One region of the Herbiconiux sp. 11R-BC genome, then DNA from elsewhere that is predicted to be linked to it. Evidence: predicted binding sites of a transcription regulator. Region 1 holds the regulator's gene; the other holds the start of a gene.
The links. The regulator LexA, encoded in region 1, represses DNA repair genes until DNA is damaged. The targets are predictions, from matches to a motif close to TCGAACANNTGTTCGA.
Positions count from the first base shown of each region.

Region 2: VD659_RS01425 (DUF222 domain-containing protein) is a predicted target of LexA. The motif match lies at 3,009-3,024, and genes of this name have one in related genera.

Region 1 covers NZ_JBCEBO010000007.1:17,058-22,867, forward strand. The annotation lists gene hisB (imidazoleglycerol-phosphate dehydratase HisB) at 1-210, opposite strand, end outside; gene VD659_RS15450 (histidinol-phosphate transaminase) at 207-1,298, opposite strand; gene VD659_RS15455 (LysM peptidoglycan-binding domain-containing protein) at 1,361-1,729, opposite strand; gene lexA (transcriptional repressor LexA) at 1,965-2,639, shown strand; gene hflX (GTPase HflX) at 2,735-4,270, opposite strand; gene VD659_RS15470 (class I SAM-dependent methyltransferase) at 4,311-4,919, shown strand; gene dapF (diaminopimelate epimerase) at 4,926-5,807, opposite strand.
Region 2 covers NZ_JBCEBO010000001.1:316,723-322,532, reverse strand. The annotation lists gene VD659_RS01440 (cell wall-binding repeat-containing protein) at 1-435, shown strand, start outside; gene VD659_RS01435 (cell wall-binding repeat-containing protein) at 586-2,220, shown strand; gene VD659_RS01430 (tetratricopeptide repeat protein) at 2,443-2,928, opposite strand; gene VD659_RS01425 (DUF222 domain-containing protein) at 3,066-4,658, shown strand; gene VD659_RS01420 (glycosyltransferase family 2 protein) at 4,621-5,409, opposite strand; gene VD659_RS01415 (NAD-dependent epimerase/dehydratase family protein) at 5,406-5,810, opposite strand, start outside.

The DNA.
Region 1 (5,810 bases):
GACCGTGTGGTGCACGTCGATCTCGATGTCGCCCTTCGCGCGCACCGTCAGATCGGTGAGCGAGTGCTTCGCGAAGGCGGTGAGCAGGTGGTCATAGAACGGCACCGAGGTCTGGATGTCGGAGACGCCGGTGCCGTCGAGGTCGAGACTCAGCTCGATCGACGATTCGCTGGTCTCCCGCCGGAGCTGCGCGGTGCGGGGTGCGGTCATGACGCCATCCTATCGACGGTGAGTTCGCGCATCGCGTCGAGGAAGGCGGTGGTCTCGGCGGCGGTGCCCGCGCTCACCCGGAGGTGCCCCGGGATGCCGAGGTTGCGGATGATGATCCCTCGGTCGAGGAGCTGCTGCCACAGCCACTCCGGGTCGTCGACGCCGCCGAAGAGCACGAAGTTCGCCTCGCTGGGCCACGGCGTGTAGCCGAGCTCGGTGAGAACCGTCACGATGCGGTCGCGCTGGGCCTTGATGTCGTCGACCATCGCGAGCATCTCGGGCGCGTGCGCGAGCGCGGCGACGGCGGCGGCCTGCGTGAGAGCCGACAGGTGGTAGGGCAGGCGAACCAGGCGGAGCGCATCCGTCACCGCCGGATCAGCCGCCAGATATCCCAGACGTGCCCCTGCGAAGGCGAAGGCCTTGCTCATGGTGCGCGAGACGATCAGGCGCGGACGGCCCTCGAGCAGCGTGAGTGCGCTCGGACGGCCACTGGGCATGAACTCGGCATAGGCCTCGTCGACCACGACGACACCGTCGAAGGCGTCATAGGCGGCCACGATGGTGTCGAGGCCGAGCCCGGTGCCGGTGGGGTTGTTGGGGGCACAGAAGAACACGATGTCGGGCTTCGTGCGCTCGATCCACTCGACCGCGGTCGCAGGCGAGATGAGGTAGTCGGCGTCGCGCTGACCCGCGATCCATGCCGTGCCGGTGGACGCCGCGATGATCGAGTGCATCGAGTAGGTGGGAGGGAAGCCGAGAACCGAACGCCCCGGACCGCCGAATGCCTGCATGATCTGCTGCAGCACTTCGTTCGAGCCGTTGGCCGCCCAGATGTTCTCGCGGCTCAGACCTTCGCCGAGGTACCCGGCGAGGGAGTCGCGCAAGGCCGTGAACTCCCGGTCGGGGTAACGATTGACCGTGAGGAGCTCACGGGCTATCGCCTCGATGATGTCGCGCGCCACGTCTTCGGGAATCGGATGCGTGTTCTCGTTGACGTTGAGTTCGACCGGAAGGTGCAGGTGCGGAGCGCCATACGGGCTCAGACCGCGCAGGTCGTCTCGAATGGGCAGGTCATCGAGGGAGGTCACTGAAGAATTCTACCCAAGGCCGCCCGACGGTTCTGCGTGGATGAAGCTGCGCGCGCTGCGCCTCAGCGGGCGATGTCGGCGGGGATGGCGATGCGCTGGCCGGGCTGCACCGCCGAGTCGGTGAGCTGGTTCAGGCTCACGATCTCGGCGATGACGTCACGCGGGTCGGCCGCAGGGGCCAACGACTCGGCGATGCCCCAGAGGCTCTGCCCGGCCTGCACCGTCAGGTAGTGGAAATCAGAGGCGCTGCCCGTGCCCGTGGCGACCGCCGAGCCGCCGCCGAAGAGCGCGAGCGAAGCGAGCACGCCGACGACGGGGAGAGCGATCAGGGCCGCGAGCACCTTGCGGCCGCGGGCCGTGATGTGAAGGCGCCCGGTCTGGAGACGCGTCGCGGGAGCGTGTGCGGTGCCGAACGGTGCTGCAATGCTCATGATTTCCTCCTGAAGAATTCGCATCGGTGCTCGGCCGGGAGCACCGATGCGAAGCTGTGTTCCGAATATATATTCGATTAATGTGTTCGTCAACCGGATCTTTGCGGAAAATGCCGCGACACACTCGAAGACATGTGCGTATTCGAGCAGTTCTCGGATACAGTTTCGATCGACAGGTGAACTCAATCACCAGCCACCGACATCGGGGGTGGCGGAGACCAGAAAGCAGGTAGACGTGGCGAACGACTCGGGACGCACTCGGCGGCGCAAGAGCCTGAGCGACAAGCAGCTCGCCATCCTGGATGTCATCCAGCGCTCGGTCGTGGCACGCGGCTATCCGCCGAGCATGCGCGAGATCGGCGACGCGGTCGGTCTCGCCTCGCTCTCCAGCGTGACCCATCAGCTGAACCAGCTCGAGCTCAGTGGCTACCTTCGGCGCGACCCCAACCGGCCGCGCGCGATGGAGGTGCTCATCGACATGCCCACCCTCGACGACGCACCCTCCCCAGATGCCGACTCCGCGCCTCCGGTGGGCGACGCCGCGCTCGTGCCGCTCGTGGGCCGGATCGCCGCGGGCATCCCGATCACCGCCGAGCAGCAGGTCGACGAGGTCTTCCCCCTCCCCCGTCAGCTCGTCGGCAACGGCGAGCTCTTCATGCTCAAGGTCGTCGGCGAATCGATGATCGACGCGGCCATCTGCGACGGGGACTGGGTGGTCATCCGGCAGCAGAGCACGGCCGAGAACGGCGACATCGTGGCCGCCATGCTCGACGAGGAGGCCACGGTGAAGGTGTTCCGTCAGCGGGACGGCCACACCTGGCTGCTCCCCCGCAACACCAACTTCGAGCCCATCCTCGGCGACTTCGCGACCGTGCTCGGCAAGGTCGTGGCCGTTCTCAGAGCGGTCTGACCACCTCGCGAGACCCCGAAATCCGCCCTAAGACCGAGGTCTTGGGGCGGATTTCGTCGTCTCGGCGGGATGATCGCCACGCGGGGTGCGGATGCTCAGCGAGAGACCGCGAACTCCACCAGGCGCTCCTCGAACTCCGGATTCACGAGGGCACGCACGTGCGTGCCCGATTCCTCGTAGTCGGTGCTCAGCACGGTGTTCTTCTCGTGCAGCAGCGTCACGAGGTCGCCGCGCTCGTACGGCACGAGCAGCTCCACCTCGACGCTCGGCCGCGGGATCATCTCGTCGATGCGCGCCAGCAGCTCCGGGATGCCCTCGCCCGATCGCGCCGACACGAACACCGCCGTGGGCTCGAGCCCGCGCAGCACCAGCCGGTCGTCGTCGGTCACGAGGTCGCTCTTGTTGAACACCACGATCTCGGGGATGTCCCGAGCTCCGGCCTCACCGAGCACGTCGCGCACCGTGGCGATCTGGCCGGCAGGGTCGGGGTGCGATCCGTCGACGACGTGCACCACCACATCCGACTCGGCCACCTCTTCGAAGGTCGATCGGAAGGCCTCGACCAGCTGGTGCGGCAGCGCACGCACGAAGCCCACCGTGTCGGCGAGCGTGTACGGGCGCCCGTCGGCCGTGGCCGACTTGCGCACCGTCGCATCGAGGGTTGCGAAGAGGGCGTTCTCGACGAGCACCCCCGCGCTCGTCACGCGGTTGAGCAGCGAGGACTTTCCGGCGTTCGTGTAGCCCACGATCGCCACGCTCGGCACCGCGTTGCGCTTGCGGTTGGCCCGCTTGGCCTCACGGGCCGGCTTCATGGCCACGATCTGCTTGCGCAGCTTCGCCATGCGGGTGTGGATGCGCCGGCGATCGAGTTCGATCTTCGTCTCACCGGGGCCGCGGGAACCCATTCCGGCTCCTGCGCCACCCACCTGGCCGCCGGCCTGCCGGGACATCGAGTCACCCCAGCCGCGGAGCCTGGGCAGCAGGTACTCGAGCTGCGCGAGCTCCACCTGCGCCTTGCCCTCGCGACTCTTGGCGTGCTGGCTGAAGATGTCGAGGATGACGGCCGTGCGGTCGATCACCTTGACCTTCACCACGTCTTCGAGCGCGCGACGCTGGCTGGGCGCGAGTTCGGTGTCGGCGATCACGGTGTCGGCACCGAGGCTCGCCACGATGGCTCGCAGCTCCTCGGCCTTGCCTTTGCCGAAGTAGGTGCTGGGGTCGGGATGCGGCCGGCGCTGCAGCAAGCCGTCGAGAACGGCGGCGCCCGCGGTCTCGGCGAGAGCTGCGAGCTCGCGCAGTGAGTTCTCGGCATCGTCGAGCGAGCCCTGCGAGTAGACGCCGATGATCACGACGTTCTCCAGCCTCAGCTGGCGGTACTCGACCTCGGTGACGTCTTCGAGCTCGGTCGAGAGCCCCGCCACCCGGCGGAGCGACTGGCGGTCTTCGCGGTCGAACTGGTCGCCGTCGTAGCCGTGACCCGGCGCATCCGCCGTCTCGGTGCGCTGGAGCGCCTGGGCCGAGCCGGGGGCGAAGAGCGAGAAGCCGCTCGAACGGGATTCGGCGCGAGCCAGCACCCGGGCGACGACGTCGTCACCGGTGGATTCGGGATCCGCGGTCGTGTGGTCTGACATTGCAGTCAAGACTAGTCTCCTTGTTTGCTAGATTCCCTCTATGGATGGCGAGCACTACTTCTCCGCGCAGCCCGCCGGAGAGCTCTCCCTGCGGGAGATCGGCGTGACTCTGGCCGGCTCTCCGTACCGCCTCACGACGGCGTCGGGCGTGTTCAGCCCCGACCGGATCGATGCCGGAACCCAGGTTCTGCTGGCGAACGCGCCCACTCCCCCACCCGGCGGGAATCTGCTCGATCTCGGGTGCGGTTGGGGGCCTGTCTCGTTGACTCTCGCCCTGAAGTCACCGCGTGCAACGGTGTGGGCGGTCGATGTCAACGAGCGCGCTCTGGATCTGGTTCGTCGGAATGCTCACATCATGGGTCTCGAGAATATCAACGCCTGCCGTCCGGAAGATGTTCCCGCTGATCTCGGTTTCACCACGATCTGGTCGAATCCGCCGATCCGGGTCGGCAAGAACGAGCTGCACGCGATGCTGGAGCACTGGCTGCCGAGACTCGACGCAGGGTCGGATGCCTGGCTCGTCGTGCAGAAGAACCTCGGCTCCGATTCGCTGCAGCGGTGGCTCGACACCGAGTTCCCGGGGCTCACGGTGGCGCGCACCACCACCAACAAGGGGTACCGCGTGCTGCGGGTGCGCAAGCGGGCCTGAGCCGGGTCAGGCGACCGAGAGATCGCCCTCGTAGACGAGTTCCGCCGGCCCGGAGAGGGCCACGTGCTCGCCGTCCTCGGTCGGGAACATCCGAACCCCCACGACACCACCCGGAACGGCCACGCTCCAGTTGTTGGGTGCACCAGCCCCGGCCCAGTGTCGCGTCGCAAGCGCCGCCGCCGCCGCACCCGTACCGCAGGAGAGCGTCTCGCCGCTGCCGCGCTCGTGCACACGCATCCGGATGTGTCCGACGCCATCGCGCACCAGGGGGTCGCCGGGAACTACGAACTCGACGTTCGCGCCTTCCTGAGGCAGCGGTTCCAGGTGCGGGATGAAGCTGAGGTCGGCGGCGTCGAGCTCGTCGTCGTCGGCCAGCGCGACGACCACGTGGGGGTTGCCCACGTTGATGCCCAGACCGGGCCGCGCGACCGGAAGGTTCTTGGCGCGCACGAGCGGCTCGCCGCCATCCAGCCGCCAGCGGCCGAGGTCGACCTGGAAGCCGAGCTTGTTGCGCTGCACGTCGCGCACGCCGCCGCGGGTGCCGATGACGAGGGTCTCGCCGGGGGCCAGGGTGGCCAGATCGTTGTCGAGGAGATAACGGGTATAGACGCGGATGCCGTTGCCGCACATCTCGGAGAGCGATCCGTCGGCGTTGTAGTAGTCCATGAACCATTCGGCTGCCGGGTCTTCGGCCAGGGCCGCTTTGCCCGCCTCGAGGCTCTTCGAGCGCACCACACGCAGCAGACCGTCGGCTCCGACGCCGAAATGGCGGTCGCAGATGGCCGCGATCTGAGTGGGGCTGAGGTCGATCTCACCGTCGGGATCGGTGAACAGCACGAAATCGTTTCCGGTGCCCTGGCCCTTGGTGAAGTGCAGCTCGGCTGGCATGGA
Region 2 (5,810 bases), on a different contig from region 1:
CTCGTGAACGGGCAGGCCTCCGCGGCCGACCAGGCCACCCTCGACCTCTTCCGGAGCATCGGCGTCTCGAAGGTCACCATCGCGGGCGGCCCGAACTCCGTCTCCACCGGCATCCAGAACTCGCTCGGCTCGATCGGGCCGGTCGACCGCCTCACGGGCGCCGACCGCTTCGCCGCCTCGCAGGCCATCAACCGCTCGGCCTACAGCTCGAGCGCGACGGTGTACCTCGCGACGGCCTACAACTACCCCGATGCGCTGGCCGGCGGCGTGCTGGCCGGCACGGGCGCGGCGCCGCTCTACATCGTGCCCGCCGACTGCGTGCCGCGCGGGGTGATCTCGGATCTCGCGGCCCTGAAGGCGAGCAAGGTGGTGCTGCTCGGCGGGGTGAACTCACTGAACGGCTCCGTGTCGAGCCTCACCGCCTGCGCCTGGTAGCGCCCTCCGCAGAAGCCGGGTATCCGTGCTGTGGCGGCCGTTGTACCGCTGAAACCTCGCCGGGGCTAGGCTGAACGCGTTCGGTCGCGCTAGTCCATCGGGGGATGGTTCATGCACCTTCGTACGGTACGGGTATCCATAATTTCCATAGTGAGTGTTCTGGCGGTGGTCCTGGGTGGGGTCCTCGCCTCTCCGGCGAGCCCGGCGTACGCCGGTACGCAGGAGGACGGGGTCTATGACCTCGTGAATGCCCAGCGGGTGCAGGCGAGTCTGCCGATGCTCATCCGCGACCCGCAGATCGAGGCCGCGGCGGAGGAGTGGGCCAACTACATGGGCACGCTCGACCCACCGCTCACGCACAGCACGAGCGAGTGGCGGGCCTCCCGCCTCCCGGCCGGCTGGCGGGCGAACGGGGAGAACATCGCCATCGGCCAGACCTCGTCGGCGCAGGTCATGACCGACTGGATGAACTCGGCCGGGCACCGCGCGAACATCCTCGACGGGCGGTTCACCCGCATCGGCATCGGCTATGCGGAGACCGGCAAGGGGCGCATGTGGGTGCAGATCTTCGCGGGCTACAGCGGTGACGTGGCGCCGACGACGCAGCCGCTGAACCCCACGCCCACTCCCACGATCTCGGGCACTCCGGCCGTGGCCCAGACGCTCACGGCGTCGGCCGGCACCTGGGGGCCCGGGCCCGTGTCGCTGAGCTACCAGTGGAACGTCGGTGGCGCCTCGGTGCCGGGCGCCACCCTCGACAGCTACCTGCCCGATCAGTCGGCTGTGGGCCGGACCGTCACCGTGACGGTCACCGGGTCGCGGCAGGGCTATGCCTCGGCGAGCCGCACGAGTGCGCCGACAGGGGCCGTCACGAGTTCCTTCACCACCGGCCGGGTGTCGGGTGCCGACCGCTACGAGGTCGGGGTCGCCGTTGCCGCGCGGGCCTATCCGGGCGGAGCGCCCGTGGTCTACGTGGCCACCGGCACCAACTATCCGGATGCGCTGAGCGCGGGCCCTGCTGCCGCCGCCCAGGGCGGGCCGCTGCTCCTGACGTCCCCGGATGCGCTGCCCGCGTCGGTCGCCGCGGAGATCGCGGCGCTGCATCCCTCCACCATCGTGATCGTGGGAGGAACCGCATCCGTGTCGCCTGCGGTGGAGGGTGCCCTGCGCGGCCTGGCTCCCACCGTCACACGGCTGAGTGGCGCCGACCGCTTCGAGGCCTCGCGAGCCATCGTGAATTACGCCTTCCAGGCCTCGGGGGCATCGACGGCCTACGTGGCGACCGGATTGAACTTTCCCGACGCGCTCTCGGCGGGCGGTGCCGGTGGGCACACGAAGAGCCCGGTGCTGCTGGTGAACGGGCAGGCCTCGGGGGCCGACGCGGCCACCACGGCGACGCTGCTCGGGCTGCACACGCAGAGCGTGAAGGTGGCCGGGGGCCCGGCATCCGTCAGCAACGGCATCGCCACCTCGCTCTCCCTCGTGGGCTCGGTGACGCGGCTCTCGGGCGACGACCGCTACGCCGCGTCGGTGGCGATCAACCGCGACGCCTACAGCTCGGCGTCGCGGGCCTACCTGGCCACCGGTGTGACCTTTCCTGACGCCCTCTCGGGCTCGGCACTCGCCGGCGCGGAGGGCGCGCCGTTGTTCGTGGTGCCGCCGGACTGCGTGCCGCGGGCGGTGCTCTCGAGCCTGCGCGATCTCGGCGTGACCGACGTGCAGCTCATCGGCGGCCCGGCGTCGCTCTCGGCGGCGGTGCAGAACCTGACCGCCTGCGCCTGGTGAGCGAGGGTTCGGGAGCGGTGCTCTCGAACATCCCTACCGGGTATCTGCTGAGGTGAACTCCTCCGGTGGAAGATCGCGGGCGGCATATGGATGTGTCGGGCGTGCGGCCGGCAAACGAGCGTGACGGCGGGCCGCGGCTGGGCCGAGTACGGCTCGAGCCAAGCCTCGGCGAGACTTTGCACCTGGTCAGCTTCGCACAGCGTGTCTCGAGCGCTGAATCGGTCAGTGTTCGGTGAGGGCTTTGGCGTATGCCGATACCGAACGGTTGTATCGGGGAAGGGTCGGTTCGACGGCCTCAATAGCGACGCGGAGCGCCTCGTCGTAGTGACCGGCGCTGTGAAGTGCGAGCGCGAGAAAAACCTTCGGCGCCGCCCCGGTGCTGGGATGCTCGCTTGCGTCGCGGAGCATTGCAATCGCCTCGTCGATGCGGCCGAGGTTCCGGAGGGTCGAGGCGTGTTGCACGACCAATTGCGCGGCCCGGTCGGGGTCCACGATGTCGAGACCGGCCGTCGTCGCGGCGGCGTAGTGGACGGCGGCCTCCGCCTCGTCGCCGGCGGAGTCGAAAGCACCGCCGAGTTCGAACTCGCCTATCGCTGGGTGCGGGGCTGCCTCGGCGAGGCCCTTCATGTCGTCGATCCGCTGCTGGTCGGTGACGGTGTCGTCAACCCAAAGCGCGGCGACACGGTGTTCCCACTCTTCTGTCTTCATCTATTCAGACTATTGGCCACATCGAGGCGCCCGCCAGGCGGCCAGTCAGTAGGCAATATGCACTTGCTCTCAGCAGATACCCGAACATCCGTTCTATTAAGCGAGCATTCTTCGGGTTAATTTGATAGAATATCAGTATGCCCCTCCCCTCCCGCCTCGATGAGGTCTTCGCCGAGCTCGGGGTGATTCTCGGGGTCGACCTGGCCGGTCTTTCCGACACCGATGTGCTGGGTGATCTGGCGGCTGTCGAGCGGGTGGGGCGGCTGGTCGATGCGGCGCGGGTGCGGTTCGCGGGCGAGGTCGGTGCCCGTTCCCGGGCCGAGCTGGGTGATGAGGGCTTGTCGCGATCACAGAACTTCACGAGCCCCGCGAAGCTGGTGTCGGCGGTGACGGGTGCGTCGGTGTCGGAGTGTCAGGCCCGGTTGAAATTCGGTGCCCGGTTGCGGGGCGCTCTGCTCCTGGGTGGGGTGGTCGGGCGGGAGCCGTTCCCGTGCGTATCGGAGGCGTTGGGTCGGGGCGTGTTGGCGGTGGAGGCGGCCGAGGCGATCGTGCGGCACTGCCTGACCCTGGCCGAGCGGGGCCTGGGCCCGGATGTCGTGGCCGACGCCGAGCGCACCCTCGTCGACGAGACCATCGCCGGCCGCCTCACGGCCGATCAGACCGGCAAGCTCGCGCTGCACCTGCGTGAGCTCCTCGATTCCGATGGGGCGGAACCTCGCGCAGAGCGGCAGCAGCAGTTGCGCTTCCTCACATTCGCGTGGTCGGCCGATGGGATGCTCCGGGGGCGCTTCGCCCTCACTCCGGACCAAGCGGCCGTGTGGGTGGGCAGCATGCAGGTCTTGCAGAGCCCTCGGGCGACGGGTCCGCGATTCGCCGCCGATCCGGCTGGCGCTGCGGAGAGTCGAGACGGCGGTGCGACTTCAGCCGAGCCCGACGAGCACGCCGTCGCAGAGAACCGGGTCGCTGCCGCGGACTCGGTGGCCGCTGAGGGTCGAGCTGCCGCGAGTGACGCGGCAGCTTCCGTGGGCGGCACGACCGCCCGCACGGCGGAAGACGAAGCCGTGGCCACTGCGGCGCTCGGCGATGCCCGCACGGCGGGGCAGAAGAATGTCGACACCCTCACCGAACTCCTCACTCGTGCGGCGGCTGCTCCTGAGATGCCGCGGCTGGGCGGGTCGGCGACGACGGTGAATGTGCACGTCACGCTCGCCGACCTCGAGGAAGGCCGCGGGATGGGCTGGATCGACGGGATCACCGAACCCGTGCCGGCGTCCACGATCGCGCAGTTGCGCTGCCATTCCGCCACGGCCGCGACGGTCTTCGGTGACCACGGGGAGGTCCTCCACCACGGCAAGACCCGCCGGCTGTTCAGCCCGGCTCAGAACCGGGCCCTCGCCGCCCGCGACGGTGGTTGCGTGTGGGGCGACTGCGACCGGCCGCCTTCCTGGTGCGAAACCCATCACGTCACCGAATGGGTCTCCGAGAACCACCCGCCGGGCCGCACCGATATCGGCAACGGGGTGCTGCTGTGCCACTTCCACCACAGCCACCTCCACAGATCTTCGTGGGCCCTGATAATGCGCGGCGGAGTCCCGCACCTCGTCCCACCGGCCTGGGTCGACGTCGGCCAGACACCGATCCCCACCACCAGACGCCGCACCACCCTGGGATCCCACGCGGTCGGCACAGCGCTCAGAGGGCGCGCAGGGAGCGGTAGAACTCGCGCTTGAGGTCGCCGAGGTTGTGGTGCTGGTTGGTCTCGGCGAGAACGAACTCGACCTCGACGGGGAGCTTGGCGAGCCGGTAGCCGGCGCGCGTCACGAAGAAGGTGAACCACACGTCGTCGAGCAACCAGTAACGTTGCGGCAACTCGGTGAAGAAGCGGTCGTCGAGGAAGATCTCGGACGAACAGATCATGCCGCCCGGGCCCACATGGTGGACCCGGTCGCCGACGCCCGCGGGCGTGCGGTCGAAGTAGTCGCCGGTCTCCGGGTTCACGGTGAAGGCCCACCAGGCGTGCACCGTCTTCGGCTCGTACAGCGAGAGCGCGGTGCTCACGAAGTCGGGGCGGATGTCCTCGTCGTCGTCGACCACCACGATCGGGCCGGGCCCCTTCGTGGCGGCGAGCATCCGCGCCCAGTAGAAGCGGGCGATCGAGCCGAGGTTGTAGGGCGTGCGCACCAGACGGATGGAGGTGACTGCGCCCCGCGCCTCGAACTCGCGGATGACGAAGCGGTAGTAGGTGTGGTCGACCTTGTTGTTGTTCCACAGGTAGACGGCGATGCCCGGCGTGCCGGTCTGGGCATCCAGGCTCTCGAGCATCGCCCGCAGCCGCTCGGGGCGGTTCCAGAGGCACATCAGCACCGGGATCTCGGCTCCGTTCTCACCCATCACGAGCTCGTCGGAGGGCGTGAACCGCCCGTCGAGCAGCCGACGGCGGATGCGGGACTTCGCGCGTTCTTCGAGCCAGTTGCGGATCATCGCTCGCCTTCCCCGTGCATCCACTCGATCGTGGCCCGGAGCCCCTCGGCCAGCGGGATCGGCCGGAGCCCGGGAAAGAGCTCGGCCAGTCTGCGGCCCTCGGCCTGCGAGTGCAGGATGTCGCCCGTGCGCGCCGGGGCGAACTCGATGTCGATGGGTCGCCCGAGTGCGGTCGCGAGCTCGTGCACCAGCTCGAGCAGGCTGGTGCGCACTCCGAAGCCGAGGTCGACCGGCTCGTCGTGGGCCACCCGCCGCACCACGGCATCCGCGATCACCTCGGCGACCGACTCGACGTAGGTGAAATCGCGCGACTGCTCGCCGGTGCCGAAGATCGTGACCGCGCCGCCGTCGAGGGTCCGCTCGAGAAAGGCGGGCACCACCGCGGGGTAGGCCGCCCCGGC